2 linked regions of the Urbifossiella limnaea genome follow. The protein of the gene in region 1 binds, or shares a complex with, the protein of each later gene. Links are inferred from orthologs where the notes say so. Each region holds a gene or a part of one and is shown in the gene's direction. Other genes may lie near its edges.

Region 1 (15,530 bases):
GCAGCAACAACCTGAAGCAGTTCGGGCTGGCCGCGCACAACTACGAGAGTACCAACGGCACGCTGCCGCCGACCCAGCACACGACGGTGATCGGCGGCAACACGCGGTCGAGCGGGGCGCCGCTCCAGGCGCTGCTGCTGCCGTACTTCGAGCAGGCGAGCAAGTACAACCAGTTCGACATGAACTACAACGTGAACAGCGACGCCCCGATCGACGCGTCGATCCCGGCCAAGACCGGTGCGAACGCCGCCGCCCGCACGGGCGACGTGCCGGTGTTCCTGTGCCCGTCGGACCCGTCGAGCCAGACGTACAACGGGGCCGGGCGGCAGAACTACTTCGGCTCGCTCGGCGCGTACGCCCACTACCGCGGCGGAAGCGGCACCCGCGACGGCATCTTCTCGGTCCCGTACCCGGCCAACGGCCAGACCATGCGCGGGTTCTCGGTGCTGTCGATCGCCGACGGGTCGAGCAACACGGTGATGTTCGCCGAGGTGATGCGGTCGCGCGACACCAACTCGACTACCGGGTCGGGCCTCCGGGACAACATCACCGTCATCATCAACAGCGGGAACACCGGGTACAACGAGACCGACGGCACGACGATTTCGATGTGCGTCGACGGGAGCAACTGGAGCAGCTCGATCAAGTACGTCGGGCACCAGTACTACCGGAACCTGCCGTCGAACTTCGTGTTCACCCACACCCTCCCCGTGAACTGGAACCGGCTCGTGCCGGGCGGCACCCAGCACTACAGCTGCGGGAACTCGGCGTTCACGTCGATGCACATCGCCGCCAGCAGCTACCACACCGGCGGGGTGAACGCCTGCCTCGGCGACGGGAGCGTCCGGTTCGTCCGCGACTCGATCCCCATCCAGACGTGGCGGGCGATGGGCACCCGAGCCGGCGGCGAGCCGCTCTCGGAGAACTGACCCCCGCCCCGCCCCGCTCCGCCACCCGCCCGACCCCGCCGCCGGCCCCCTGCCGGCGGCGGGGTCGGCCGTTTCCCCCCGACCCACACCCGGAGCTTCCCGTGACCCGTACCCGCTTCGCACCCTGGTTCGTTGCGCTCGCCGTCGGCCTCGCCGGCTGCACCTCCGACAACCGACCCGCGGGCGACGGCAACCCGACCCGCGCCGACGAACTCCGCGAGGTCGGCGGGATCGCCGCCGCCCACGCCGCGAAGGGGAAGAAGGCCGCCCCGACCGCCGCCGAACTGGCCGCGTACGAGGCGACGTTCCCGGTCGGGGTGCGGGCGCTGAAGGCCGGCGACGTGACCGCCGTGTGGGGCGTGAAGCCCGCCGAGGAGGGCGCCGTCGCCGCCGGGCAGGCGGCCGGCGGGGTGCTGGCGTACGAGAAGAAGGCCGAGACCGAGGGCGGGAGCGTCCTGCTCCAGGACGGGACGGTAAAGACGATGACGGCCGACGAGTTCCGCGCCGCGCCGAAGGCGAAGTAACCCCCCGCCCTACCGCCGCGGCGCCTCGACCGCCGGGCTCAGCCGCCCGGCCTGGTCTTGAACGCTGACGAGCACCCGCCCCACCCGTCGCGGCAGCGTGGCACCCGGGCCGCCGGCTGTGACCGTCGTCGTCCAACCGCCGGCCGTCTCCTGCCGCACGATCACGAACCGCGCCGGCGGGTCGGACGTCACCGTCATGTTCCCCCCGGCCACGACCACCCGCGGCGCCGCCAGCGGCTCCTTCGGCGCGGCCCACGGCGTCTCCGGCACCAGCGCCGGCTCGGCGTACACGCGCTTCAGCTCGTCCGCGACGCCGCCGGTGTTCTTCATCAGCGCCTTCATGCTGAAGTGGACGGCGCCGTTCGCGCCGGTCTTCCGCGTCAGCCCGATCTGCTCGGCGACCTCGGTCGCCGGCCAGCCCTTGTCGGCGCCCGTCACGCGGCTGGTGTACAGCCCCGGCCACAGGTGCCGCTTCTTCGTGTTCTCGGCCGCCCACCAGTCGAGCAGCCTGGGGAAGCTCTGCTTCTGCTGGGCGATCGGCCAGTACAGCTGCGGCGTCCAGTAGTCCACCCAGCCCTCGTTGAGCCACAGCCTGGCGTCGGCGTACAGCTCGGCGTACTGGTCGAGCCCGGCAATGCCGGCGGGGTGGCCCGGCCGCCAGATGCCGAACGGGCTGATGCCGACCTGCACCGTCGGCTTCGCCGTCTTGACGCCGTCGTACATGCGGCGCACGAACGCGTTCACCGCGTCGCGCCGCCAGTCGTCGCGGGCCAGCTTGCCGCCGGCCTTCTGGTACGCGGCCCAGGTGTCGTCGTCCGGAAAGGGGATGACCTTCCCCGCGGCGTCCTTCTCCTTGTACGGGTAGAAGTAGTCGTCGATGTGGACGCCATCGACGTCGTAGCGCTTCACCACGTCGAGGATGACGTCGAGCGAGCGCTTCTGCACCTCGGGGTTTGTCGGGTTCATCCAGTGGTGCTTGCCGTAGGCGGGCGCCAGGTCGGGTCGGGCCTTCGTCACGTGTGTCGGCGGGGCGACGGATTTGGCGGTCGGGTGACGCGCCCGGTACGGGTTGAACCAGGCGTGGAGTTCGAGCCCGCGGGCGTGCGCCTCCTGCACCGCGAGCGCGAGCGGGTCGTAGCCGGGATCGGTGCCGAGTTGGCCGGTCAGGTACTCGGACCACGGCTCCAGCTCCGAACGGTACAGGCTGTCGGCCATCGGCCGGACCTGGAAGATCACCGCGTTCAGCTTCAGCTCGGCGGCCTTGTCGAGAATGGCAATCAGTTCCGCCTTCTGCTGCGCGGCGGGGAGGCCGGGTTTGGTCGGCCAGTCGATGTTGCCGACGGTGGCGACCCAGACACCGCGGAACTCGCGCTTCAGCGGCGGCGGCAGCGGCGCGTTCTGAGTCGCGGCTGCGGGTAGCGCGAGCAACACGGCAACCGCTGCCGCGGAGACGAGGCGTGGCATGTGTGAGCTCGGTGTGCAACGCCGCAAGCGGCGTGGGAAGTTAAGCGGTCGCTCGGAGCGCCAGCGCGAGTCGAACGGCACCTTCGGCCGGTTCGCGCACCACGGCGACCGGCGCCGGCGTTACGCCCTGTTCCGCGAGGGCCGCCAGGAAGCGCTCGCGGTAGTCGGCGCGCGACTCGAACAACCCGCCGGCCAGCGCGACCGGGAACGCCGCGCCGTAGCCCAGCTGTCGGGCCGCCGCCACCGCCGCCGCCGCCAGTTCGGCCACGGCCGCGGTCGCGAGCTCCGCCGCAACGGGGCAACGTTCGGCGGCGTCGAGCACGAGCGGCGCCAGGGCCGCGAGCGCCGGCCGGTCGCAGCCGCGGTACACGACGCCGACCAGCTCCTCGGGCCGCGTCAGCCCGAACGCCGACAGGAGCTTGTCGGTCAGCACCGTGCGTGGGCCGCGGCCGTCGGCGGCGCGGGCGGCGGCCCGTAACCCCGCGAGCGCCAGGGCGTAGCCGCTCCCCTCGTCGCCGAGGAGGTAGCCCCACCCGCCGGCGCGGGCGGTGCGGCCGTCGGCGGCGCGGGCGTAGGCCATCGAGCCGGTGCCCGCCACCACCGCCACGCCCCAGCCGTCGGGCGTGCCCGCGGCGAGCAGCAGAGCCGCGTCCTCGATCACGTCCACGGCGGGCGCCAGGTGAACCTTCGCGGCCCACTCGCGGATGACCTCGCGGTCCTCGGCGCGGCCGGCGCCGGCGAGGCCCAGCACCGCGGCGCGCACGGCCTTCCGCGGCCGACCGGCGGACGCGAACGCGGCGTCGGCGGCCGCGTCCAGCGCCGCGAGCGCCGCGGGGGTGCCGACCGCCTGCCGGTTGCTCGGGCCGGCCTCGCCGCGGCCCAGGAGCTTCCAGCCACTGCCGTTTCGGCTCGCGAGCAGGGCCACGGTGCGGGTGCCGCCGCCGTCGAAGCCGAGCACCAGTTCCTCGGTGCCGTTCGCGTGTACGCCGTTCTTGCCATTCACGGCGACGGCCGCGCGCACCCACCCGCCGACGGCGGAGAGGCGGGCGCGGGCTCCGTCCGGCGACAGCCCCGCGAGCTGGGCCACGAGGGCCGTCTTGAGCTCGCCGTCGCAGCGCGTCAGCAGTGCGGCGGCGGCGTCCGGGTCGAGGCCGGTCGCCTCGCGGACGATGCGGTTGGTGCGGTAGCGGAGCTTGGCGTTGGTCGCCCGCAGGTCCACCATCAGGTTGCCGAACGTCTTGCCGAGCCGCACCATCACCCCGGTGCTGAGCATGTTCAGCACCAGCTTCGTCGCCGTGCCGGCCTTCAGCCGCGTGCTGCCGCTGAGCACCTCCGGCCCGACCACCGGCGTGATCGCCAGATCGACCCTCGGGATTAGCTCCGAGTCCGGGTTGCACGACAGGCCGACGGTGAACGCCCCGAGCTTGCGGGCGTACTCGACCGCGCCCAGCACGTACGGCGTGCGGCCGCTGGTGGCGATGCCGACGAGCACGTCGGCGGCGGAGAGCTGCACCGCGGTCAGGTCCGTCGCGGCGGCCTCGGGATGATCCTCGGCGCCTTCCACGGCGCGGGTCAGCGCCGTGTGGCCGCCGGCGATGACGCCGACGACGAGGCCCGGCGGGGCGTTGAACGTGGGCGGGCACTCGCTGGCGTCCAGCACGCCGAGCCGGCCCGACGTGCCGGCGCCGACGTACACCAGCCGCCCGCCGGCCTTCATCCGCTCGGCCACGACCTCGACGGCGCGGGCGATGGCGGCGGCCTGCGACTCCACGGCCGCAACGGCTTTCGCGTCCTCGGCGGCCATGAGGCGCACGAACTGGTAGGCCGAGAGCTCGTCGAGCCCGGCCGACGCGGGGTTGCGGGCTTCGGTCTGGAGGTGGTCCATAGGCGGAGAGCAACCGGGGGCGTCGGTTCCCGGCATGGTAGCGTGTTGGTCCGAATGCCGCCACGGGGAAGCAACCGACGTGCCGCCTCGGGGAAGGATGCAGGATGGAGGATGAAGGGCGGATGAATCCCGGGGCGAGGCCGTCACGGGTTCGTCATTCCGCCGTCACCCATTCCAACCCGAGCGCCACGAGCACCGTCGTCCCCGCGCCGAGCGGCGCGAACCACGGCCACGCCAGCACCGGCGGCCCCCACACCGACGGCAGCCACGCGGCCAGCACTGCGGCGAACCCGCACAGCATCCCGACCAGCGCCGCACCCGACCGCGGCGGCTTCTTCAGGCTCCCCAACAGGAACAGCCCCAGCAGCAGCCCCGTCGTGAAGCCCGCCACCGCCAGCACCCGCTCGACGACGCTCTTGTCCTCGTTCAGCCGGTACGCCGCGAACGCCACAGCCATTTGGGCCACGCCCCACACCGCCGTCAGCAGCCGCGACAGAAGCACGTTCTCGCGCTCCGACCGGTTCGGCCGCAGCGGCCGCACGAAGTCCGTCACCACCGCGTTCGCCGAGCTGTTCAGCGACGACGACAGCGTGCTCATCGCCGCCGCTAGAACCGCCGCCACCAGCACCCCGGCCACGCCCGTCGGCAGCCGCGTCACGATGAACAGGCCGAACACCTCGTCCGGCCGCCGCCCCACCGCCTCCGGGAACAGGTCGGCCCGCATCAGGACGAACAGCCCGACGCCGACCAACAGGAAGAGGAGGAACTGCACCAGCACGGTGAAGCCGCTCAGCACCAGCGCCAGCCGGGCCTGGCCCAGCGAGCGGGCGCACAGGTAGCGCTGCACCATCAGCTGGTCGGCGCCGTGGCTCGCCATCGAAAACACGGCCCCGCCGATGACGCCGGCCCAGATGTTGAAGGCCACCGTGCGGTCGAACGCGGGCTCGATCAGCTTGAACTTGCCCGCCGCGGCGCCGGCGCTCACGAACTCGTCCCACCCGCCCGGCAGCAGCTTCAGCACGAAGACGCCGGCCAGCGCCGCCCCGGCCACCTTCACCACGAATTGAATCAGGTCGGTCCAGATCACCGCCTTCATGCCGCCGAGGTACGTGTACACCACCGTCACCACGCCGACCGTCACGATCGCCGGCCCCACGCCCCATTCCACGCCGATGAACCGGCCCAGATCGACGTATTGCAGCAGCAGCGCCGTGAGGTACAGGCGCAGGCCGTCGGCGACGGTGCGGGTGACGAGGAACAGGCCGCTCGCCACGCGCTGCACGCCGGGGCCGAAGCGCTGCTTGAGTACCTCGTAGGCGCTGAACAGGTCGCCGCTCATGTACTGCGGCAGCAGTAGCCACGCCACCAGCACCCGGCCGACGACGTAGCCGAACGCCAGTTGCAGGAACGTCAGGTCGCCGCCGTCCGGCTTGAACGCCAGCCCCGGCACGCTCAGAAAGGTGACGGCGCTCGTCTCCGTCGCCACGATCGACACCAGCACGAGCACCCAGCCCACGTCGCGGTCGCCGACGAAGTAGGTGCGCAGGTCTTTCTGCGCCGTCGTGAACCAGACGCCGAAGAGCGTCATGCCGACGAGGTACGCGGCGACGACGGCGAGGTCGGGAGGGGCGAGGGTCATGGGTGACGGGCCGAAGGCAAATTGCGGGCCAGGCTCGTTCTACGACCCGGCCCCTTCACCTCTGCACCCCCGCACCTAAAACACTCCCTCTCACCCCCGGCCCTCCGGGGGGTCGCCTGACGAGGGTCCGCTGTGGCCGACGACAAACGGGACGCCCCCCGGCCGTTCGACGTGAAGACCGTCGAATACTTGCTCAAGCTGATGTCGGAACACGAGCTCAGCGAGATCGACCTGAAGGAAGCCGACCAGCGCATCCGCCTCCGCAAGGGCGGCGACGCGCCGGTGATGGTCGCGGCGCCGGTCCACGCCGCCCACGCGCCGGCCCCCGCCCCGGCGGCTCACGCCCCCGCGAGCCCGCCGCCGCACGCCGCCCCCGCCGCCAAGAAGGGGCTGGAGATCAAGTCGGAGCTGATCGGCACGTTCTACACCCGCCCGGCGCCGGACAAGCCGGAGTTCGTGAAGGTCGGCAGCCGGGTCACCCCGGACACCACCGTCTGCATCGTCATGGCCATGAAGGTGAACAACGAGATCAAGGCCGGCGTCAGCGGCACCGTCACCGAGGTCGTCGCCAAGAACGAGGACTTCGTGGACTTCAACACCGTCCTGTTCCGGGTGGACCCGGGGTGAGGGCGGCGAGCGGCCCGCGTGAGCGGGCTGTTCCTCCCCGCCACCATGCGCCTCCGCAACAGCCCGCTCACGCGGGCCGCTCGCCGGCCCCCCGAGGACGCCCCCTTCATGTTCCGCAAAGTGCTCGTCGCCAACCGGGGTGAGATCGCCCTCCGCGTGATCCGCGCCTGCCGCGACCTCGGGGTCGAGGTCGCCGTCGTCTACTCCGAGGCCGACAAGGACGCCCCCTACCTCAAGCTCGCCGACCAGGCGGTGTGCATCGGCCCGGCCGTCGCCACCGAGAGCTACCTGAAGATGCCGCGCATCATCGCCGCGGCCGAGGGCGTGGACGCCGACGCCATCCACCCCGGGTTCGGCTTCCTCAGCGAGAACAGCCGGTTCGCGCAGATGTGCCGCGAGAACGGCTTCGAGTTCATCGGCCCGTCCGCCGAGGCCATGAACAAGCTCGGCGACAAGGCCCGCTCGAAGGAAGTGGCCAAGGCCGCGAACGTGCCGACGGTGCCCGGCAGCGACGGGCTCGTCGAGTCCGAGAAGGAGGCGCTCGACTTCGCCCGCAAGGTCGGCTACCCGGTCCTCATCAAGGCGTCGGCCGGCGGCGGCGGCAAGGGGATGCGGCAGGCGTGGGACGACGACGGCCTCGTGAAGGGGCTGTCGGCCGCCCGCACCGAGGCCGAGGCGGCGTTCAAGGACGGCAGCGTCTTCCTGGAGAAGTACCTGGACCGCCCGCGGCACGTCGAGGTGCAGTTGCTCGGCGACAAGCACGGCAACGTCGTCCACCTGTTCGAGCGCGACTGCACGCTGCAGCGCCGCCACCAGAAGCTGGTCGAGGAGTCGCCGGCGCCGAACCTGCCGGACAAGGTCCGCATCGCCATGTGCGAGTCGGCGGTGCGGCTGGCGAAGGCCGCCGGGTACTACTCGGCCGGCACCTGCGAGTTCCTCGTGGACCGCGACCACAAGTTCTACTTCATCGAGGTGAACGCCCGCATCCAGGTCGAGCACCCGGTCACGGAGCTCGTCACCGGCGTGGACCTGATCCGCGAGCAGATCCGCGTCGCGGCCGGCGAGAAGCTGCCGTTCGAGCAGAAGGACATCGTGCACCGCGGGGCGGCGATCGAGGTGCGGGTGAACGCCGAGAACGTGGACAAGGACTTCCAGCCGAGCCCCGGCGTGGTGACGACGTGGCGGCCGCCGGGCGGCCCCGGCGTGCGGCTCGACACGCACGTGGTGACCGGCTACCGGGTGCCGCCGAACTACGACTCGATGGTGGCGAAGCTGCTGGTGTACCAGCCGACGCGGGCCGAGGCGTTCGCGGTGATGCGGCGGGCGCTGCGGGAGTTCGTGGTGGAGGGGATCCACACGACGCTGCCGATCCACCGCCGCATCTTCGAGTGCCCCGAGTTCATCGCCGGCGAGGTGGACACGACGTTCATCGAGCGCGAGTTCCTGAAGCGCGGCAAGTAGCGGGGTTGACCGGCCGCGCGCCGCGGTGATACGCTCCCGGGCCGCCCGCCGCACCCGGAGCCGCCGCACATGCGACCCACCGAGGCCGTACCCGCCCCGTCGTCCGTCCACAACCGCCTCGACCCCGTCCGCGCCCCGGTCGTCGTCACCGTTCCCGCACCCGTCCGCCGCACGAACTGGACCGGCCCCGCCGCGGTCGCGGCCGTGCTCCTCGTCGGCGTGGGCTTGCGCGCCGCGGCCCTCGGCGGCGGCCGCGACCTGTGGATCGACGAGTCGATGCTGGCGCTCAACCTCGTCGAGCGCGACGCCGCCGGGCTGCTGAAGCCGCTCGACTGGAACCAGGGCGCCCCCGTCGGCTTCCTGCTGGCGATGAAGGCCGTCATCGCGCAACTCGGCGCGAGCGAGTGGGCGCTGCGGCTGTTGCCGTTCGTCGCGTCGCTGCTCGGGCTGGCGGGGCTGGCGTGGGTGGCGCCGCGGCTCCTGCCGCGGCCGGCGGCGCTGCTGGCGGTCGCGCTGCTGGCGCTGTCGCCGGTGATGGTCAGCTACTCGGCCGAGTGCAAGCAGTACGCCACCGACGCGGCGCTGACCGTCGGCCTGTTCGCCGCCGCCGCCGGCCTGCTGACCGGGCACGGCGGCGCGCGCCGGTGGGCCGTGCTGGCGGCGTCCGGCGCCGCCGCCGTGTGGTGCTCGCACCCGGCCGCGTTCGTCCTCGGCGGCATCGGCGTCGCGCTGATGGCCGACGCCGCGGTGAAGCGCGACCGGCGTCGCTTCCTCGCCGCGGCGGTCACGTCCGCGGTGTGGCTCGTCAGCTTCGCGGCGTGCTACGTGCTGTTCACCCGGCACCTGCGCGGGAACGACTACCTGATGGGCTACTGGGCCGGCCACTTCCTGCCGCTGCCGCCGCGGAACGCGGGCGACCTGGCGTGGCTGGCCGAGCACTACTTCGGCCCGTTCTCGATGCCCGGCGGGCTGGCGGGAAGTGAGGTCCGCGCCGGCGGGCTGGCGGCGGTGTTCTTCGCCGTCGGCCTGTGGAACCTGGCGCGCGACCGCTGGCCGGTGGCCGTGGCGGTGGCGCTGCCGGGCCTGTTGGCGCTGCTGGCGTCCGGGCTGCACGCCTACCCGTTCGCCGGCCGGCTGCTGCTGTTCCTGGTGCCGTTGATGGTTCTGGGCGTGGGGTACGGTGCCCACGCGGTCGCGGCGGCGCTGCGACCGAAACAGGCGTTCGCGGCGGCGGCGCTGCTCGGCGTACTGGTCGCGGCCCCGGCGCTGGAGGCGTACCAGGGGACGAAGCGGCCGATGCGCGAGGAGCAGTTGCGACCCGTGCTCGACGCCGTGCGGGCGGAACTGCGGCCGGGCGACAAGGTGTACGTCTACTACGGCGCGGTGCCGGCGTTCCTCCACTACACCCGCGACAACCCGTTCCCCGCCGAGGCCGTGACTCTCGGCACCGAGGCCCGGGCGAACCGCCTGGAGTACCGCACGCAGTTGGCGGAGCTGAAGGGGGCCGCGCGGGTGTGGCTGGTGTTCAGCCACCGGCACCAGGCCATTCACGGTGACGCATCCCGGTCGTAAGCCGTCCGCTGGCAGGGACTTGGCCAAGCCAGGGAGAGGGCGCGCCCATGCTGTTCGGTGGGGTCTTCGAGCGGTTCCTAGAGGAGAGCCCGCTCAGCGTGATGTCCCGGGCGACCATCGAGCACGCCCTCTCGGCCTCGGCCCTCGACGCGCTGTTCGACCGGACCGCCGAGCGCGGGTACACCCGGGAGTTGCTGTTCTCCACGACGGTCGATCTGATGACCCTGGTGGTCGGCGGCAAGGCCCTCCACGTCCAGGCCGCCTACCGGCACCTGCGGGACCGCGTCCCGGTCACCCTCAAGTGCGTCTACGACAAGCTCCGGAACATCGAGACGGGCGTGTCCGCGGGGCTGGTCGCGCACGTGTCGGGCCGGTGCGAGGGGCTGATCACCGCGCTGGGCGGGGGGTGCAAGAGCCTGCTGCCGGGCTACCGGGTGCGGGTCCTCGACGGCAACCACCTGGCCGCCACCCAGCGGCGGCTGGGCGTCACCCGGGGGCACACCGCCGGCCCCTTGCCCGGGCAGAGTTTGGTCGTGCTCGACCCGGCCCTGATGCTGGTCACCGACATCGTCCCGTGCGAGGACGCCCACACCCAGGAGCGGGCGCTGATCGACCAGATTGTGCCGCTGGTGCGGGAGCGGGACGTGTGGGTCGCGGACCGCAACTTCTGCACGGCGGAGTTCCTGTGTGAGGTGGCCGCCCGGCGGGCCTACGTCGTCATCCGACGCCACGGGAACCTGAGCGTCGAGGCCGAAGCCGGGTACGGGGCCGAGGTCGCGACGGACCGGGGCTGGGTGGGCGAGCGGCGGGTCTGGGTCTGCTGGGGTGGGGCGCGGTTGGTGCGCCTGCGGCAGGTGCGGGTGCGGCTGCGGGCGCCGACCGCGGACGGGGACGCGGAGGTGGAGATCCTGACCAACCTGCCGGCGAAGGTGCCGGCCAAGAAGGTGGCCGAGATCTACCTCAAGCGGTGGAAGATCGAGGGGGCCTTCCACGAGTTGACAGTCGCCTTGAACTGTGAGGTGAACACCCTGGGGTACCCCAGGGCCGCGCTGTTCGGGTTCTGCGTGGCGGTGGCCGCGTACAACGTGCTGGCCGTACTGAAGGCGGCCCTGCGGGCGGTGCATGGTGAGAAGAAGGTGCAGGAGGAGGTGTCGGGGTATTACCTGGCGCTGGAGTGGGCGATGGTGTACGCGGGGATGATGATCGCCCTGCCCGCGTCGGAATGGGAGGCGTTCGGTCCGATGCCCAGCCCGGAGTTGGCCGGCCACCTCCGCGAGTGGGCGGGCAAGGTCGACCTTGGGAGGATCAAGAAAGCGCCGCCCCGGAAGCCGACGAGGACGGCGACCCGACGGATCAAGGACAAGAGCCCACATGTTTCCACGGCCCGGTTGCTCGACGAGGGGAAGAAGACCCGTCAGGCGAAAGTCAGCCGGAATCCGTGAGTCTCACACCGTGAATGGCCTGGCCACCGGCACCAGAACGAGGAGTCGGTGGTGACGGCCTACGCCGAGGGGCTGGGCCGCGGCGGGCGGGTGGCCGAGGCGCCGGGCGCGGCGGCGTACCGCTACAACTTCGCCGCGGGGCCGTGACGCGAGTGGTTACGTTGCCGCTCGCGGCTTGGCGCTAGGCAGCGCGAAGCCGCGAGCGGCGAAGCCCCGAGCCGCGGTCACTTCTCGTACGTCCGCCAGTCGGTCTCGTGGTAGCGCACGAGCACCTGGTTGTCGAGCCGGTTCACCTCCACAGGCAGCGGCCCCAGGTCCGGCGGCAGCTCGAACAGCCCCGGCAGCACCGCCGGCGTCAGGAAGCGCAGCCCGCCGGGCGCCGTCGTCGGCACCGCGAAGGGCTCGCGGCGGCACAGCGCGAAGCCCCACACCCCGAACGACGGCACCGCCGCGTGGTACGGCCGCACCGCGTACCCCGCGGCTTCGAGCGTCCGCACCACGCACCAGTACGAGGTCCGTGCGAACAGCGGCGACGTACACTGCACCGACACCGCCGCCCCCGGCGCCAGCCGGGCCGTCAGCTTGCGGTAGAACAGCGTCGTGTACAGCTTCCCCACCGAGTAGTTCGACGGGTCCGGGAAGTCCACCACCGCCGCGTCGTAGGGCTCGTCGCGCTCGTCCACCCACAGGAAGGCGTCGCGGTTCACCACCGTCACCCGCGGGTCGGCGAAGGCGTTGCCGTTCAGCCGCGCCAGCGGCGGGTACGCGTCGGACAGGCCCGTCATCGCGGGGTCGAGATCGACCAGTGTCACCGCGGTGACACTCGGCCAGCGCAGCACCTCGCGGAGCGCCAGCCCGTCGCCGCCGCCGAGGATGAGGACGCGCCGCGGGGCGCCGTGGAGCGCCAGCGGCGGGTGGACGAGCGCCTCGTGATAGCGGTACTCGTCGGCGGACGCGAACTGGAGGTGGCCGTTCAGGTACAGGTTGAACCCGGCCCGGCCGTTGGTCACGACGATGCGCTGGTACGGGCTCGTCTTCGCGTACACCACCTCGTCCGTGTACAGCTGCGCCTCGGCGAACGTGGAGAGGGCGTCGGCCTTCACCAGCGCGATGGTGAGGAGCGCGATGACGAGAACGCCGCGGGCGCGGAGGCCGAACACGCCGCGCGGCAGCAGCGGCAGCAGCAGCCACGTCGCCCACAGGCCGACGACGGCGTTCAGGATGCCGAACACCAGCGACGTGCGGACCAACCCGAGCTTCGGCACCAGCAGGATGGGGAACAGCACCGACGCGAACAGCGCCCCGAGGTAGTCGAACGCCAGCACCCGCGCCACCAGCTCCTTGAACTCGAGTTCGTCCTTCACGATCCGCATCAGCAGCGGCAGTTCGAGGCCGACCAGCACGCCGATGAGGAACACGGTGCCGTACAGGAACAGCTGAAAGGCGCCGATCTGCCCGTAGGCGACGAACAGCAGCGGCCCGCTGGCCCCGCCGATCAGCGCGACGCCGAGCTCGACCTCGACGAAGACGCGGGCGGTGTTGTCGCCGACGAACCCGCTGAGCCAGGCGCCGACGCCCAGCGCCGACAGGTAGATGCCGATGACGAGTGAGAACTGCGTGACGGAGTCGCCGAGGAGGTAGCTGGCGAGGGTGCCGGCGAGGAGCTCGTAGACGAGCCCGCAGGTGGCGACCACCAGCACGTTCAGGAACAGGACCGGGGTGCGGTTCATCCGCTTTGCAATTGGTAATTTGTCAGTTGCAATTTGGTCGGCACCCGCCGGGTTCGCCTGACCCGTTCACCATTCACGTTATCAGGTCGGGAAGCCACCCAAATTACAACTGACAAATTACCAATTACACCCGTCACATCACCAGCCGCCGCCGCGCCGCGCGGGCCTGGTCGCAGGCGGCGCAGGTGCCGCGGATCACCAGGCTGTGCGCCGTCGCCCGGAACTGGTTCGCGGCCGCGGCCTCCTTCAGCACCTCGTCCAGCCGCGGGTGCGCGAACTCGATCATCGTGCCGCACGCCTCGCACACGAAGTGGTCGTGCGCCGGGTAGCCGTAGTCGTGGTCGAACACGGTGCGGTTGCCGACCTCGATCCGCTTCAGCAGGCCCGCGTCCACGAACAGGGTGAGGGTGCGGTACACGGTCGCCCGGCTGACCTCGCTGCCGGCGGCCTTCAGGTCGTCGAGGAGTTCGTTGGCGTCGAAGTGCTTGTGCCGCGCGAAGATGTGGTCGAGCAGCTCGCGGTGCTGGGTGGTGAACCGCTTCGGCTCCGGCCGGCTGGCGAGGTACTCGCGGAACCGCGCCTCCGGGCTCTGCGACACCGACACCGACTGCAGCGACACGGCTCGGCCTCCGGGACCGCGGGGCAACCCGGGGCATTATAACCGCCGCGGCCGAATGACGAATGACGAATGACGAATGACGAAAGCCTCGTCATTCGTCATTCGTCATTCGTCATTTCGCCGAAGCGCGGCGCATCAGCGCCTCTTCGGCGACGAGCCAGCGCTCGTCGGTGTCGTAGGTGCCGGCGGCGATCTCGGCCCGGACGCGGGCTACGAGGTCGTGGCGGATGCCGTCGGCGGGCAACGTCGCGGTCATGGTGGTCGTCCGGCGGGCGAACCGGGGGGCGGGCGACGGGGTGGCCGGTCCCTCAACCGGTGCCACCCGCCACCGCCGCCAGTTACACTGGGGTGCGTCTCGCATGGGTCTCTCGTCTGGGGCCGCGGCCCGGTTGCGGGGGTCGCGGCCGTCGTTCGGCGTGTCGGGCAGGGGCCGTTCTCCCCCGGTCCGGCACGGGCGGCTTACCTCAGCGGCTCCGCCGCCCGGGATACGGTTCACCCGTTCAGTGACCCGCGGCCCATTCTACGCCCCTCTCATCGTCGGAGTCGCCACGAACTCGACACCGATTTCCGCCACCCGTGTGACGTTCCTTTTCGCGGACGCGTCCGACGGGCGAGTCGCCCCGAAGGCGCGCGGCGGGCGAATCGCGCGGTCGCCGGAACCCGTTTTCCGCCCCGGGGTTCACACGATCCGCTCAAGCCCGCGCGGCTTGAAGGAAACCGTGTGCCGAATCCCGCTTCGCACTTCCCCGACGCGCCACCGGGCACCCTTGCGCCGGACGCGACACCCGGTTTCGGCACGCGGGTTCGGCTTCCCGTGCGCCCGCCGACTCCGCCGGACCGGCAAGCTTTCCCCGGTTCGCCTCAAGCCCGGCGCTTCACCTACCGGCACCACCCGCACCTCGTCGACGAGGTGCTGAGCAGGCCCGTGCCGTCCACCTTAATCATGTGTGGCAATGTCCGTAATTGGGAGAACGCTTCCAAGAACGCCGAGATTTCGCGGACCGACGGCAGGCTCGGCACAGGCGGGAAGGTCACTCCCGCCGGCGCCGTCGCCGGTCGCCACAACTCCGTCGCTTGCGGCTTCGCGCCGGGCGACGCGAAGCCGCAAGCGGCGACCGAATCACTTCCCGTCCTTTTTCGCGCCCTTCTTGCCGCCCTTGGCCGACTTCAGCGCCGAGTCGAACACCCGCACCGCGGCCCAGTCGGCCTTGTTCTCCTCGATGAACTTCACGTGGTCGGGGTGGTCCTGGTAGCGGTCGTGGGCGGCCTTGTCGGCGAACACCAGGTGCAGCGCCACGTCCCAGTCCGTCACGTTCACGTCCCGCTTGAACTCCGCCGCGATCGGGCCGGCCGAGTAGAACACCACGCCGTCGTGCGCCGCCAGGTACTTGTCGCAGGCGTCCACCAACTTCTGCCGCCCGGCCGCCGACCCGTCCTTCAGCTTGAAGTACACCATGTGGCCGATCAGCGGGCCGCCCTTCGCCTTGGCCGGCGGGTCCTGCGCCCCGGCGGTGGCGACGACGGCGGCGACCAGGGCGGCGGCGGCGAGCGGACGGAGCATCGGGAACCCTCTGGGGATTGCGGGGCGACGGCGTCCGTTATACTAGTGGGGAGCCCACCCCCCCTCCGGCCGCCGGA
Region 2 (15,558 bases), 3.3 Mb from region 1 along the record:
ATGCGCGAGCTGCGGAACACGACGGTCGCGACCGAGTTCTGCCTGCGGCTGCTCGGGCCCGTCGGTAGCCTGCTGGCGTCGGGGATCGTGATGACCTCCGTGTTCGGCTCGCTGAACGGCAACCTGCTCGTCGGCCCGCGGCTGCTGTTCGCCATGGGCAAAGACCGGCTTGCGCCGGCGGCGCTGCAGCGGCTCCACCCGTCGTTCGGCACGCCAGCGCTGGCCATCGGCGTACTCGCCGGGTGGTCGTGCCTCACGGTGCTGGGCGTCGGCGCGCTGACGCAGTACCGCCTGCCCGTCGTCCTCGGCCTCGACCTCAACCTGCCGGCGAACAAGGCGCCGTTCGACGTGGTGACCGACTTCGCCATGTTCGGCGCGGTCGCGTTCGAGACGCTGGCGGTTGCGTCGATTTTCGTCTTCCGCTACCGCTTACCGACAGCCGACCGGCCGTACCGCTGCTGGGGATACCCTGTGGTGCCGGCCGTCTACTGCCTCCTGATGGCGGCGGTGCTGGCGAACATGTTCATGACCCCCGAGCAACGGAGCGAGGCGCGGATCGGCCTCGGCTTCATGGGGGTCGGCGTCGGCGTCTACCTGTTGGCCTACCGGTGGCGCGGGGAATGACCACACTCGCCGCGGACGGCTTCGTGTTGCTCCCGGCCGTGTTCGACGCCGCGGCTGTTGCCGACGTCCGCGCCGCCTGTGACACCGCGTTGTCACGTCACGCCGGTGACCCCGCGATCCTGGCCGACCCGACCGGGGCCGTGAGCGGGGCCCGCGACCTGTTCCGCCTCTGGCCCGGCGCCGCCGAACTGGCCCGAGCTCCGGCGCTGCGGGACGCGCTGATCGCGGCGCTGGGTGCGGGTGCCGGCGTCGTGCGTGGGTTGTACTTCGACAAGCCGCCGGGCCACGGGTGGGCGCTGCCGTGGCACAAAGACTACACCGTGGCCGTACGGGCGCACGGCCCACTCGGCCGATTCCGGAAGCCGACCACGAAGGCCGGCATCCCGCACCTCGAAGCACCGACGGAGTTGCTGTCGCGGATGCTGACGGCGCGAGTCCACCTCGACGACATGACCGACGAGAACGGCCCGCTGCGAGTCGTCCCCGGTTCGCACCGCTTCGACCGCACCGCCGCCGACGAGCCGCGGCCGCCGGTCGTCGTGCACTGCCGGGCCGGCGACGTGCTGTTGATGCGGCCGTTGCTGACGCACGCCAGCGGCCACGCCGACGCGGCGACAGCACGGCACCGGCGGATCGTTCACCTGGAGTGCGCCCCCGCGGGGGCGCTGGAAGACGGGTACGAGTGGCGTGAGTTCTTGGATTTGTCGTGAAGAGAAGTCGCCGCTTGCGGCGTAGCACCGCGGTGCTACGCCGCAAGCGGCGAAGCCCGGAACCCTACTTCTTCTTCCGCTTCGGCTTCTCCGCCGGCGGCTCGGGCGGCCGCGGGGCCGGCTTCGTCACCCGTGGCGCGGTCGCCGACGGAGCCACCACGAACCCGTGCGGCCTCAGTAGCGGCGTCAGGAGGTCCGCCTGCGCCGACGCCTCCGCGGAGTCGACACGGGCCAGCGCGATGGCGGAGTACCAGAACCGTTCACGGTCGCGCGGCGAGAGCGAGTCCGGGTCGGCGCCGAACTCGCGGACAAGTTCTCGGTCGTAGCGCAGCTCCTTCAGCACCGCGGCCGCCTCGCGCCACGTCAGCCCGCGCGACAGGACCGCCCCCGCCCCGTCGGACACGGTCCGGCCGATGGCGATGTGAAGCAGCCCGCGAAATCGGCCCGCCGCGAGCCCCGCGTCGCGGGCGGTGTCGAGCAGGCGGCGGATTCCCTCCATGCCCACGCTCCGATCGCTCGCCGGGTCGGCCGCCGGGGCCGCCGGCGGGGGAAGGATGCGGTTCGCGGCCGGGGCGACTACAGCCGGCACGGTCCGATACATCTCGCCCATTTTACCAGTCCGCCGGAGTTACTCCAGACCCACAGCCCGCTCCTCGCATCATCGGCCCCCCTCGGCCTGCTACTAACCTGGCGGTCGGCTTTCGGCCGGATCGGAACCCGCGGCCCCCGGCAGGTCCAGCGCCGCCCGGAGAATCCGGGCGACCGCTTCGGGGTCGTCGGCCTGGCAGACGGCCGCGCTCACGGCGATCCGTCGCAACCCGGCCGCGACCACGTCGGCGACGTTCGACGGGCCCACGCCGCCGAGTGCGAACGCGGGAAGTGTCGTTTCCCCGGCCGCGGCGCGGACGAACGCCAACCCGGGGAACTCGTCAAACGCTTTGGTTCGGGACGGGAACGTCGGCCCGACGCCGAGGTAGTCGGCCCCGTCGAGCACGGCCTGCCTCAGCTGGGCGATGTTGTGCGTGCTCACGCCGACGAACACGTCGGGGCCGACGACCCGGCGGGCGTCCGCGACGGGCAAATCGTCCTGCCCCAGGTGCACGCCGTCGGCCCCGACGAGGCGGGCGATGTCGGGCCGGTCGTTGACGACGAACAGGGCGTTGGCCTGCCGCGTCCAGCGGCGCACCTGACGGGCGCGGGCGATCAGTTCGGCGTCGGGCAGCTCCTTCTCGCGGAGCTGGAACACGGTCGCACCGCCGGCCGCGGCCTGGGCGATCGTCCAGTCCAGTGCCGCGGCACACTGCGCCCCGGTGAGCAACACGTAGAGTCGGGCGTCGGCCAGCCGCCGGCGCGCGTCGGAGCCGCGGACCACGGCCCGTTCGAGGGTGTAGGTGCGGTAGCGGAGCGACTCGACCTCGCGGGCGAACCCCGGGCTCACCAGCTTGCCGTACTCCTCGACGCTGCGGAGTGCCTCCTGCAACCGCTTGAGGTTGACCGCGGCCACCTGCGCCGGCGAACCGCGCTCGTACTCGCCGCCGGCGGTCACGGCGGTGCCGACGTCGCCGGGCGTGTCGCGCGCCGCGAGCAGGAGGCCCGGGGGAAGCTGATCGGTCGCCGCGGCCAGGGCGTGACGGACGGCCTTCACCTGTTCCGTGAGGGTGCGGTCGTTCAGGACGAAGCGGCAGTGGTCGTCAAGAACGCGGAGCGCTTCCCGACTTCGGTTCAAGTTCGCGTCCAGCACCCGCGCCGCGGCGAGGTCATCGGCCGCGTCCGGCGGCGTGAACGTCGCGGGCGGCTGCTCGGGGCGGTCGAACGGGTCGTTCACGCCGCCGACCATCCGGCCGAACAGCTGCGCGGCGTCGAGCCCGGCGGCGGCCGCGGCGCGCTCGAAGTCGGCGTCTGCTGTCAGCACGGCCATCAGGAGCGCGTCGGTCATGAAGGCCGGGTCGGCCCGGTGGCGGAGCGACCAGTCGCGGGCCGCGTCGTACAGCGTCCGCAGCACGGGTACGGGACCGGTCAGTTGCTCGAACCGTTGCCGCACGGTCGTCAGGTCGCCGCCGGCGCGGGTCAGGAGTTCGGCGGGTCGGCCTTCCTCCTCGTCGAGCAGCCCCAGTACGTAGTCGGAAAACCGCACGGCCGGGGAGCCGCGGCGGGCCGCCCACGCCGCCGCCGCCGCCACCGCCCGCTCGACCCCGGGACTCACCTGGTGCATCGTCTGTTCCTTCCCACACCCGGACCAGCCGTTACAGCCTGACTCTTCGACACCGAGTGCCTCTGGATTGGTCAGCCAAACCACCCGGTTCGTCCAGAGCGCCCGGCCCACGGCCGATTGGTAGGGGTACGGACATACCCACAGTCCGGACTCGTTCGCACCGCCACCGCCTGGCACCGACACGGTCAGAACCGTGTGGTCCGGGGGATTCGGCCAGGGGATCGGCCATGCCGTCGCCGTCCGCCCGAAGCAGCCGTCCCGCCCGCCTGGCGGCGCTGGCGTTCGGGCTGTTCGTCCTCGCCTCGTCCAGCTCCGGCCGGCAGCCGGGCCAGGCCCCGGCTCCGCAGCCTGCACCTCTGCCGGTGCCGGGCCTCGCCGCCGCCCAGCCGCCGAAGAACGGTGACGCCGAGATTCCGGAGTACACCCTCGGCGAGTGCATCGCGATCGCCATCGAGCGTCAGCCGACGCTGCGGGCGTCGCGGTCCAGCCAGCAAGCAACGTCGGCCGGGGTCCACGCGCTCGACAACATCGGAAAGCTCGGCCAGCTCGTCGCCAAGGACTTGCCGGTCCGCAAGGAGCAGGCGCAGCGCGGGGCGGTGGCCGCCGCCGCCGACGTGCAGAAGACGCACAACGAGATCGTCCACGACGTCACCCGGTTGTATTACACCGCCGTCTACGCCCGGCAGGGGAGCCTGATCGCCGAGGACGTGGTCGCCCAGGTCGAGCTGCTGACGAAGATCGGCCGCGACCTGCTGAACTCGCCGCAGCCGGGCACGATGACCAAGGCGAAGCTCAACGCCATGGAGATCGGCCTGGAGGACGCCCGCAAGCTGCTCCGCACGGCGCAGCTCGGCGAGCGGAAGGCGTACGGGGCGCTCCGCGAGATGATGGCCGCCCAGGACACCGGCCCGCGCTTCAAGGTGAAGGACCGCGAGCTTCCGATCCTGTCGGCGAACGTGCCGTTGACCGAGGAGCTGATCGTCGAGTTGGCCCTGTGCCGCAGGCCCGAGTTGGCCCTCGCCGCGGCCGGGGCCGACGCCTTCCGGTTGGAGGTGTACGCACAGGGCGCCGTCCGCTTCAAGAAGTCGGTGCCGACGCTCGCCATCGGCGGTGACATCAAGGCCCGCGAGGTGCCCGCGACGGTACGCGACCTGGCCCAGCAGTACAAGCCGGGGGCCATCATCCCCGAGATGCCGCCGCAGCTGGTCGGCAACCAGGCCGACCGCGTGGCGCGGGCGATGGCTTACAGCCAGCGGGCCGACGCGGTGTTCGAGAAGGCCCGTAACCTCGTCCGGCTGGAGGCCGAGAACGCCTACCTCGAGTACGAGCTGGCGTCGAAGAACGTCCTCGGCGGGAAGCGGAAGTTCGACTTCGGCAAGGACCTGATGGAGTACGTCCGGGCCCGGGTGGACAACCCCAACGTCGAGCGCGAGCAGCTGGTCCGCGGGTACATCGACGCGGCGAAGGCGCAGTCGGACTACGTCGAGTCGGTGTGGCAGTACCTGCTGACGCTCGCCCACCTGGAGCGGGTGACGGCCGGCGGCGTGCGCCCGGACTTCCCGGGCCGCTGACAAAACCAAACTGAAATTCGAAGTCCGAAATTCGAACTCCGGGCTTCGAATTTCGGACTTCGAATTTCGTGCTTCCCTTCTACCGGGGGTGGGACGTGGTACGGGCTTCCGCGTGGACGGCGTTGACAATGCTCGTGGTGGCCGTCGGCCTCGCCACGCCCGCCGCGGCCGAGCCGCCGCAGGCGATCCGGCTCGGCGTGCTCGAGGGGATGTTCCGCGACGTGCCGGCGCCGCTCGTGCAGGCCGCCGCCACGCCGTTCCGGGAGTTGCTGAAGCGGCAGACCGGGCTGAACGGCCAGCTCGACATCCAGCCCGACCACGAGGAGCTGGCCGCCCGCCTCCAGGAAAAGAAGGTTCACGTCGGCGTCTTCCACGGGTTCGAGTGGGCGTGGGTGAAGGACCGCCACCCGGACCTGATCCCGCTCGCCGTGAGCGTGCCGGCCCGCCGCTTCCAGGCGGCGCTGGTCGTGAACGCCGACAGCAAGGCCCAGGTGCCGGCGAACCTGAAGGGGGCCGTGACCCTGCCGCTCGGCTCGAAGGCACACTGCTACCTGTTCGCGGAGCGGCTCGCCGAGACGCTGCCGGCCGGGACGATCGTGCCGACTCACACGCCGAAGCATGGACCGGACGACGTGCTCGACCTCGTCATCGACGGCAAGGAGCAGGCGGCCGTGATCGACGTGGCGACGCTGGACGCCTTCCGGAGCGACCGCCCCGGCCGCGGCGCCCAGCTCCGCGTGCTCGCCCAGAGCGACCCGTTCCCCCTCTCGACCGTCGTGTACCGCAAGGACACGCTCACTCCCGAGATGGTCGCCAGGATCAAGTCCGGGCTGCTGAACACGAAGAACGAACCGACCGGCCGGGCGTTCCTGTTCATGTGGAAGCTGCGCGGCTTCGAGGAGGTGCCGGCCGGGCACGACGCCGAGCTGCGGGCCGTGGCCGCGAAGTACCCCGCGCCGCGGGCCGCGACGGGCATGACGATGCACCCGTAGACGGGCGACCCGGATAATCCCGACGCCCCGCAACCCCCGGCTCCCGGGGGTTGTTCGCGTTTGGTGCGGCCCCGACTACCGACCTCCGCCCGCGGGCGATTAGTGGCTTATACTATAAATCCGTTCACCAGTCAAATTGGGTGGGTGATTTGCCCGCCTTCTATGATGGGCGGGTGGCACCGAGTTCGGCGAGGCGAGTGATGGCGGGCGTTCAGACGGTCTCGATCGCGCAGGAAGTGCGGACGCGGTTCATCCGCTACGCCATGTCGGTGGTCACCGGCCGGGCGCTGCCGGACGTGCGCGACGGCCTCAAGCCGGTGCAGCGGCGCATCCTGTTCACGATGTACAACGACTCGAACCTTACGTTCGACAGAAAGGCAGCCAAGTCGGCCCAGATCGTCGGCGACGTGATGGGCCGCTACCACCCCCACGGCGACGGCGCCATTTATGACGCGATGGTCCGCCTCAGCCAGGAATGGGTGATGCGGGTGCCGCTCGTCCACGGCGAGGGGAACTTCGGCTCGGTGGACGGCGACCCGCCCGCGGCCTACCGGTACACCGAGGCCAAGCTCTCGGCCGTCGCCGGCAACCTCCTCGGCGAACTCGACTTCGAGACGATCGACTACCGCGACAACTACGCCGGCAACCGCCGCGAGCCGGTGGTGCTGCCGGCGCAGTTCCCGAACCTGCTGGTGAACGGCACGTCCGGCATCGCCGTCGGCATGGCCACGAACATCCCGCCGCACAACTTTGCCGAGGTGCTCAAGGCGTGCGTCGTGCTCATCGACAACCCCGACGCCACCGTCGCCGTGCTGATGGAGAAGGTCAAGGGGCCGGACTTCCCGCTCGGCGGGAAGATCGTGACCGACCGGGCGACGCTCCGCAAGATTTACGAGACCGGCAGCGGCAGTATCAAGGTGCAGGGCGAGTGGAAGGAGGAGGACCTGGGCCGCGGCAAGTCGCAGATCGTCGTCACGTCCATCCCCTACGGCGTGGACAAGGGCGAACTGGAGAAGACCATCGGCGGCATGATCGAGGACCGCAAGCTGCCGCAGCTGCTGGGGCTCTCCAACGAGACGAACGACAAGGAGGGACTGCGCATCACGCTGGAGCTGCGGCCGAACACCGACCCGGCCCTGGTGATGGCCTACCTCTACAAGCACACCGACCTGCAGAAGAACTTCGCCTACAACATGACGGCCCTCGTCCCGCTCGAGGACGGCAAGACGATGGTGCCGCGGGACGGCCTGTCGCTCAAGGACATCCTCCAGCACTTCCTCGACTTCCGCTTCGCCACGGTGAAGCGGCGCTTCGAGTACCACCTGCGGGTGCTGCGGCGGCGCATCCACATCCTCGAAGGCTTCGCGGTCATCTTCAACGCCCTGGACCGGGCCATCAAGCTGATCCGCGAGAGCAGCGGCAAGGCGGACGCGGCCGAGAAGCTGAAAGCGGCGTTCAAGCTGGACGACGAGCAGACCACGGCCGTCCTCGACGCCCAGCTCTACAAGATCGCCCAGATGGAAATCCAGAAGATTCTGGAGGAGCTGGCGGAGAAGCGGAAGGAGGCCGCGAAGATCGAGGCCATCCTGGCGTCGAAGAAGAAGCTGTGGGGCGTCATCCGCGACGAGTTCGAGGCGCTGACGGCCAGGTTCCCCGAGCGGCGCAAGACGCGGATGGCGCAGGACGAGGACGTCCTGGAGTTCGACGAGGAGGCGTACATCGTCCGCGAGAACGCCAACGTCGTGCTGACGCGCAACGGCTGGCTGAAGCGCGTCGGCCGCCTCCAGTCGGTCGAGTCGACGCGGGTGAAGGAGGGCGACGAGGTCGTGGCGGTAATCCCGGCGAGCACGCTGGACCACGTCGCGTTCTTCACCGACGACGGGGCCGCGTACACGATGCGGGTGAACGAGGTGCCCGCGACCACCGGCCACGGCGAGCCGATCACCAAGTACTTCAAGCTCGCCGACGGCGCGAAGGTGATCGCGGCCGTGACGACCGACCCGCGCTTCACCCCCGCCGACGTGCCCGACGGCGGCCCATACTTGCTGGTGGCGACGAGCGCCGGAAACGTCCTGCGCATCCCGGTGGCGCTGTTCCGCACCGAGTCCACGAAGGCCGGCAGACGCTTCGTCAAGCTCGACGACGGCGACAAGGCGGTGATGGCGAAACTGGTCGGTGCGGAGACCGGCGTCATGCTGGCGTCGGCCGGCGGCCACCTGATTCACTTCAGCATCGACAGTGTGAACGTGGTGAGCGGCGCGGCCAAGGGCGTGATCGGCATCAAAGTGGAGGGCGGCGACACGTGCATCGGCGGCGTCCTGGTCGGCGGCCGGTTCGACAAGTTGCAACTGGAGACGGAAGCGGGGAAGGAGCAGGAGTTCGGGCCGGGGGCGATCAAGGTCCAGAACCGCGGCGGCAAGGGCGAGAAGCCGGGGGTGCGGACGAAGTTCGCCCGCGTGCTGCCGCCGCCGATCGAGCTGGTGAACTGGGACGAGCTTGACGGCAAGGCGCCGCGCAAGGCGGCGGAAGGCGATGGGGCGTCCGCCTGAGTCGAACACGGCGTTCACGGCAAACAACGACTGATGAGACCGATTCGATGAGCACCCTGAGCGCCGGGCGGAACGCCCAGTACCGCACGGAAGACATCCAGGTTCTGGAAGGGCTGGAGCCCGTCCGCAAGCGGCCCGCCATGTACATCGGCGGCGTCGACGCGAAGGGGCTCCACCACCTCGCCTGGGAGATCATCGACAACGCCGTCGACGAGTACATCAACGGCTTCGCCGACCACATCGTCGTCACGCTCCACAAGAGCGGCGACGCCGTCACGGTGGCCGACAACGGCCGCGGCATCCCCGTCGAGATTCACAAGAAGCACGGCAAGAGCGGCCTGGAGTTGGTTCTGACGGTGCTCCACGCCGGGGGCAAGTTCGGCGACACGGAGAGCGGCTACCTCCACTCCGGCGGCCTCCACGGCGTCGGCGCGTCGGTCGTGAACGCCCTCTCGCGGAAGCTCGTCGCCCTGGTGCGGCGCGACGGGTTCGAGTACCGCCAGGAGTACGCGAAGGGGGTGCCGCAGGGGAAGATCGAGAAGGTCGGCCCGTTCCGCGGGCACGGGACGATCATCACGTTCGAGCCCGACCCGACCATCTTCAAGACGACGAAGTTCGATGCCGACACGCTCAAGGCCCGGCTCGAAGACATGTCGTTCGTCCACAGCGGCCTCCGCATCACCTTCCGCGACGAGCACGGCGGCCACGTCCACGAGTTGCACAACCCGGGCGGCCTGCCGTCGTTCCTCCAGAAGCTCGTGGCCGACGGCGGCAAGCCGAGCGTGACCGAGGCGGCGTTCGCGGCCGTGCGCGAGACCGGCAGCAAGATCGAGGTCGCCCTCCAGTGGACCGAGTCCACCGAGGAGACGTACCGCAGCTACGTCAACGGCATCCGCACGCCGAACGGCGGCACCCACGAGAACGGCCTGAAGTCGGCGCTCCGCAAGGCGGTGAACGAGTACGTCGAAACGCACGACATTAAGATCAAGGGGCTGAAGGTCACGGCCGACGACATCCGCGAGGGCGTGACGGCGGTGCTGTCGGTGTTCGTCCGGGAGCCGCAGTTCGAGGGGCAGACCAAGCAGCGGCTGAACAACCCAGAGGTCGAAGGGGCGGTCGACAACTTCGTCCGGCCGGCGCTGGAGGCGTGGCTCAACAACAACAAGACGGCCGCGGACGCGATCGTCGGGCGGATCATCCTGGCGGCGAAGGCCCGCGAGGCGAGCCGGGCCGCCGTCATCGAGGTGAAGCGGAAGACGCCGGGCAGCCGGCGGTTGAGCCTCCCCGGCAAGCTCGCCGACTGCAAGAGCACGGACCGCGACGAGACGGAGCTGTTCATCGTCGAGGGCGACTCGGCCGGCGGCTCCGCGAAGCAGGGGCGGAACAACAACACGCAGGCGGTGCTGCCGCTGCGGGGAAAGATTCTCAACGGCGAGGACCTGCCGACGGCGAAGGTGCTCGGCAATCAGGAGATCGCCGACCTGGTCACGGCCGTGGGCACCAGCGCCGGCGACAAGTTCCACTACGACGGCCTCCGCTACGGCAAGATCATCCTGCTGATGGACGCCGACGCGGACGGGCACCACATCACCACGCTGATGCTCGACTTCTTCTTCCGCCACGCCCCGGAGCTCGTCCGCAAGGGGCACGTCTACATCGCTCAGCCGCCGCTCTACCGCATCGACGTGGGGAAGGAGACGCACTGGGCGCGCGACGACGAGCACAAGGAGGAGATCCTGGCCGGCCTGAAGGCGAACGCGAAGCCGGACATCACGCGCTTCAAGGGCCTCGGCGAGATGCCGTTCCGGGTGCTCGCCGAGACGACGCTCCACCCCAGGACGCGGACGCTGCTGAAGGTCGAGATCGACTCCAACCTGGACGCCCACGACGCCTTCCGGGAGCTGCTCGGCAAGGAGGCGGAGCACCGCTACCGGTTCATCATGGAGAAGGCCGACCAGGCGGTGGCCGAGGACTTGGACGTTTAGCAACGGGTGAGGCCCGCCCGTCGCGGCGGGTGGGCGTTCCCCACACCCGTCCGTAGATTCACCCCGGAACGGCACCCTACGGGAGACGCACGCAGATGGCCGCTGTCAAGGTCGGGATCAACGGGTTCGGGCGGATCGGCCGGCTGGTGTTCCGGGCTCTGGTCGAGCAGGGGCACCTCGGCAAGACGCTGGACGTGGTCGCCGTCAACGACCTGGTTCCCGCCGACAACCTCGCCTACCTCCTGAAGTACGACTCCACCCAGGGGAAGTTTGCCGGCGAGGTCGCCAGCAAGAAGTCGAGCCCGTCGGTCGCCGAGGACGACGTGCTGGTCGTGAACGGCCACGAGATCAAGTGCCTGGCCGTGAAGGAAGGCCCGACGGCGCTGCCCTGGAAGGACCTGGGCGTCGAGTACGTCATCGAGTGCACCGGCCTGTTCACCGAGGCCGCGAAGGCCAAGGGGCACATCACGGCGGGCGCGAAGAAGGTCGTCATCTCGGCCCCCGCCAAGGACGAAGACATCACCGTGGTGATGGGCGTCAACCACGAGAAGTACGACGCGTCGAAGCACAACATCATCAGCAACGCCAGCTGCACCACGAACTGCCTCGCCCCGGTCGTCCACGTCCTCCTCAAGGAGGGCTTCGGCGTCGAGGAGGGGCTGATGACGACCGTCCACAGCTACACCGCGACGCAGAAGACGGTGGACGGCCCGAGCAAGAAGGACTGGAAGGGCGGCCGGTCGGCGGCGATCAACATCATCCCGAGCGGCACCGGCGCCGCCCGCGCCGTGGGCCTGGCCATCCCCGAGGTGAAGGGGAAGCTCACCGGCATGTCGTTCCGCGTGCCGACGCCGACCGTCAGCGTCGTGGACCTGACGGTGAAGACGACGAAGGAGACGAGCTACAAGGACATCTGCGCCGCGATGAAGAAGGCGAGCGAGACGTACATGAAGGGTATTCTCGCGTACACCGCCGACGAGGTGGTGAGCACCGACTTCATCCACGACAACCACAGCAGCATCTTCGACGCCGGCAGCGGCATCGAGCTGAACAGCAAGTTCTTCAAGCTGGTGAGCTGGTACGACAACGAGTGGGGCTACAGCAACCGCTGCGTGGACCTGCTCCAGTACATGATCAAGAAGGGCTGAGCAAGCAATCTCACGCGGAGGCGTCGCGCCGCAGCGAATCCAAGACTCGGGTCTTCGCTGCGGAGCGACGCCTCCGCGTGAGCTTCCTCTGGAACAAACGGATGCCCAAGAAGACGCTGTCCGACCTCGGCCCGCTCGCCGGTAAGAGGGTGCTGGTGCGCGTGGACTTCAACGTCCCGCTGGACAAGAAGACCGGCGCGGTCAAGAACGACCGCCGCATCCGCGGCGCCCTGCCGACCGTGCAGGCGCTACTCGACGCCGGCGCCGCCGTGATCGCCATGAGCCACCTCGGCCGGCCCGAGAAGGCCACGCCCGAGGAGCGCGCCAACCTGACGACGGACAAGGTCGCCGCCCGCTTCGGCGAGTTGCTCGGCCGGCCGGTCAAGAAGGCGGCGAACGACGTGGTCGGTCCGGCGGTGTCGGCAGCCGCCGCGGCGCTGAAGCCGGGCGAGGTACTGCTGCTTGAGAACCTGCGGTTCGACCCGCGCGAGCAGCAGAACGACGCCGAGTTCGCGGCCGCGGTCGCGGGCCTCGCCGACGCCTACGTGAACGACGCCTTCGGCACCTGCCACAACGACAAGGACGCCAGCATGGTCGCGGTTCCCGCCGCGATGAAGGCGGCCGGCAAGCCACGGGCCGTGGGGTTGCTCGTCGAGAAGGAACTGACCATCGTCGACGGCCTGATGACGGCCCCGAAGACGCCGGTGCTGGCCGTCATGGGCGGGGCGAAAGTGTCCGACAAGATCGCGTTCATCAACGCCCTCCTCTCGAAGGTCGATTCGCTCCTCATCGGCGGGAAGATGGCCTACACCTTCCTCAAGCTGAAGGGCTTCGACGTGGGCGCCACCCGCGTCGCCGAAGAGGAACTGGCGGCCGCGACGCCGCTGCTCGGCCACGTCGGCGGGAAGATCACGCTGCCCGTGGACTGCCTCGCTGCGAAATCGAGCGACCTGGGCGTCACGCAGGTCGTCGAGGTCGGCGGAGCCATCCCGGCGGATTACGAGGGTGTGGACATCGGGCCGAAGACCCTCGCCCTGTTCGCCGGCAAGATCAACCAGGCCGCGACGGTGATCTGGAACGGCCCGGTCGGGTGGTTCGAGCAACCCGCGTTCAGCGCCGGCACCAAGGGCGTCGCGGCGGCGATGGCCGACAGCGGCGCCGTCACCGTGGTCGGCGGTGGCGAGACGGCGGAGGCGGTGGAGCAGTTCGGCTACGACAGCAAGATGACGCACGTGTCCACCGGCGGCGGGGCGTTCCTCGCTTACGTCGAGGGGCGGAAGTTCCAGTCCCTGGCCCAGATCGACGACCGCGGCTAACTCCGAGTTCTTGATGTCTTCGATCCCCCAACCCGCCGACCGGAAGAAGGGCGTCCCGGAGGGGCTCTGGCTCCGCTGCCCGGGGTGCAAGGCCACGGTCTACCGCAAGGAGGTCGAGGCCCGGCTGTTCGTCTGCCCGGAGTGCGACCACCACTTCACCGTGCCGGTCCGCGACCGCATCGCCCAGCTCCTCGACACCGACAGCTTCGAGGAGTGGGACGCCGAGCTGGCGCCGTGCGACCCGCTCGGGTTCGTGGACCGCATCCCGTACGCCCAGCGGCTCGTTGAGGAGCAGGCGAAGACCGGCCAGAAGGACGCGGCGGTCTGCGGCAAGGGGTTCGTCCGCGGCCGGCCGGTCGTCCTCGGCATCACCGACTTCCACTTCATGGCCGGGAGCATGGGGAGTGTGGTCGGCGAGAAGCTGGCCCGCGCCGCCGAGCGCGCCGCCGACGCGAAACTGCCGCTCATCTTCGTCAGCGGCTCCGGCGGCGGGGCGCGGATGCAGGAGGGCATCCTGTCGCTGATGCAGATGGCCAAGGTGTCGGCCGCACTGGCCCGGTACGATACGGCCGGCGGGCTGTACATTTCGATCCTGACGAACCCGACGATGGGGGGGGTGGCCGCGAGCTGGGCCTTGCAGGGCGACATCCACCTGGCCGAGCCCGGGGCGATGATCGGCTTCGCCGGCCGGCGGACGATCCGCAACACCGTCGGGCTGGAGTTGCCCGAGAAGTTCCAGACGAGCGAGTTCCTGCTGAAGCACGGGTTCGTGGACCGGATCGTCCACCGCCGCGACCTGCGGACCGAGGTCGCCCGAATCATCGACTACTGCGACATCCAGTAACGCCGTGAGGCGCCCGTGGGCTTCTTCGATTTTCTGACCGGCAAGGGCAAGGACAGGGGCGGGGTCGGTGGCTCGCCGCGCAAGGTGGCGAACATCGCCAAGCGCTTCGAGCTGAGCGGCAAGACCGGCCAGGGGAGCATGTCCAAGGTCTACCGGGCCTACGACCGCGAGATCGGCCGCAACGTCTGCCTCAAGGTCCTCGACAAGGTCAAGACGAAGGAGTTCGAGGCCCGCTTCCCCGGCCTGAAGAAGCCGTCCGAGGGCGAGATCTGCATGGCCCTGCGGCACGAGAACATCGTGCGCACCTACGAGCACGGGCTGACGACGAACGGCGAGCCGTACATCGTCATGGAGTGGGTGGACGGTTACGGCCTCAGCTACCTGGTCGAGACGCGGAACGCCCAGCTTAAGGGAAACCGGATCAACTACCTGTCGCAGCTGAGCGACGCCGTCCAGTACATTCACGACTCCAAGTACCTGCACCGCGACCTGTGCGCCCGCAACATCATGGTCAACACCGAGGGCGTGCTCAAGCTCATCGACTTCGGGCTCGCGATCCCGTACACGCCGCAGTTCTGCGCCCCCGGCAACCGGACCGGCACCAAGGAAATCATGGCCCCGGAGCTGCTTGCGCGGCGGACCACCGACCACCGCGTGGACATGTTCGCTCTCGGCGTCACGGCCTACGAAATGTTCACGTTCAGCCTGCCGTGGGAGCGGTCGATGGACTCGAACGAGTACTCCCGGCGGGTGATGAACACGCCGCCGAAGAACCCGAAGGACGTGAACAAGGACCTGGACGACGAGACGGCCGCCGTGTTGTTGAAGGGGATCGCCAAGGTGCCGACGGACCGGTTCGGCTCGGCGAAGGCGTTCAAGGAAGCCCTGGAACGCCTCCCGCGGCAGGACTGGTAGCCGTCACCCCTGCCGCCGCCCGACCACCTTCAGTTTCGCCTTGTCGGCCACGAATACCTTTTCGCCGTGGCCGGGGAATCGCACCTTCACCCGCCGCAGCGCGCCGAACCCGCTCAGATCGGTGACCTGCCCCAGCCCGTACTCGTCGTGCTGGACAAGTGCCCCGACTGCCAGGCCGGTGTCCGGCGGCACGACGATCGACGCGGCCTCCTCCGGCTTCTTCGGAGGGATGAACGGCCGGACCCCGGTGTCGGCCCAGTCGCGTGCCGCCGGCGCCACCTTCGCCCGCCACTCGTCGGCGGCCCCCCGCGCGACGTTCCGCGTCATCGACAGGTCTACGTGCTCGACGGACGAGTCGCGCGGCAACTCGCCGAGGAAGCTGCTCGGGATGGCGTAGTTCAGTTGCCCGCGGAACTCGCGCATCCGGGCGTGGCACAGGTGCAGTTCCTTCATCGCCCGCGTCATGCCGACGAAGCACAGCCGCCGCTCCTCCTCCACGTCCTCGTCCTTGCCGAGGCTCCGCTCGTGCGGCAGCAGCCCCTCCTCCACGGCCATGACGTACACCACCGGGAACTCCAGCCCCTTGCTGGAGTGCAGCGTCATCACCGAGACGTGGTCGGCGGCCTCGTCCCAGCCGTCGGTGTCGGAAGCGAGGGTGATCTGTTCGAGGAAGTCCACGACCTTGCTGTCAG

The links.
Region 2: the proteins of ETAA1_RS03255 (region 1) and accD are in contact, whole or in part, in a solved structure (PDB 8UXZ), measured with the Escherichia coli proteins. The link is inferred for Urbifossiella limnaea from one-to-one orthologs.

What each region holds. Positions count from the first base shown.
Region 1 is NZ_CP036273.1:737,271-752,800, reverse strand. The notes cover bases 5,565-8,320. They hold ETAA1_RS03255 (acetyl-CoA carboxylase biotin carboxyl carrier protein), read left to right. Parts: upstream 5,565-6,573; coding sequence 6,574-7,068; downstream 7,069-8,320. Other genes in these bases: accC (acetyl-CoA carboxylase biotin carboxylase subunit), read left to right, coding at 7,177-8,320; ETAA1_RS03260 (sodium:solute symporter family transporter), read right to left, coding at 5,565-6,441. Outside these bases: ETAA1_RS03280 (DUF1559 domain-containing protein), read left to right, coding at 1-929; ETAA1_RS03275 (hypothetical protein), read left to right, coding at 1,031-1,453; ETAA1_RS03270 (glycoside hydrolase family 10 protein), read right to left, coding at 1,463-2,917; ETAA1_RS33740 (N-acetylglucosamine kinase), read right to left, coding at 2,958-3,875; more of ETAA1_RS03260, read right to left, coding at 4,957-5,564; more of accC, read left to right, coding at 8,321-8,529; ETAA1_RS03245 (glycosyltransferase family 39 protein), read left to right, coding at 8,599-10,101; ETAA1_RS03240 (transposase), read left to right, coding at 10,149-11,543; ETAA1_RS03235 (polyamine aminopropyltransferase), read right to left, coding at 11,768-13,273; ETAA1_RS03230 (Fur family transcriptional regulator), read right to left, coding at 13,407-13,892; ETAA1_RS31425 (flagellar biosynthesis anti-sigma factor FlgM), read right to left, coding at 14,005-14,148; ETAA1_RS33730 (endonuclease V), read right to left, coding at 14,772-14,957; ETAA1_RS03215 (Dabb family protein), read right to left, coding at 15,013-15,453. UniProt on the Escherichia coli protein: This protein is a component of the acetyl coenzyme A carboxylase complex; first, biotin carboxylase catalyzes the carboxylation of the carrier protein and then the transcarboxylase transfers the carboxyl group to form malonyl-CoA.
Region 2 is NZ_CP036273.1:4,070,654-4,086,211, forward strand. What follows is about bases 12,252-15,035. They hold accD (acetyl-CoA carboxylase, carboxyltransferase subunit beta), read left to right. Parts: upstream 12,252-13,120; coding sequence 13,121-13,951; downstream 13,952-15,035. Other genes in these bases: ETAA1_RS16705 (phosphoglycerate kinase), read left to right, coding at 12,252-13,107; ETAA1_RS16715 (serine/threonine protein kinase), read left to right, coding at 13,967-14,866; ETAA1_RS16720 (ATP-dependent helicase), read right to left, coding at 14,870-15,035. In the rest of the region: ETAA1_RS16660 (APC family permease), read left to right, coding at 1-624; ETAA1_RS16665 (phytanoyl-CoA dioxygenase family protein), read left to right, coding at 621-1,334; ETAA1_RS16670 (hypothetical protein), read right to left, coding at 1,399-1,944; ETAA1_RS16675 (thiamine phosphate synthase), read right to left, coding at 2,017-3,546; ETAA1_RS16680 (TolC family protein), read left to right, coding at 3,774-5,117; ETAA1_RS16685 (phosphate/phosphite/phosphonate ABC transporter substrate-binding protein), read left to right, coding at 5,213-6,109; ETAA1_RS16690 (DNA gyrase/topoisomerase IV subunit A), read left to right, coding at 6,310-8,658; ETAA1_RS16695 (DNA gyrase/topoisomerase IV subunit B), read left to right, coding at 8,706-10,643; gap (type I glyceraldehyde-3-phosphate dehydrogenase), read left to right, coding at 10,739-11,791; more of ETAA1_RS16705, read left to right, coding at 11,869-12,251; more of ETAA1_RS16720, read right to left, coding at 15,036-15,558.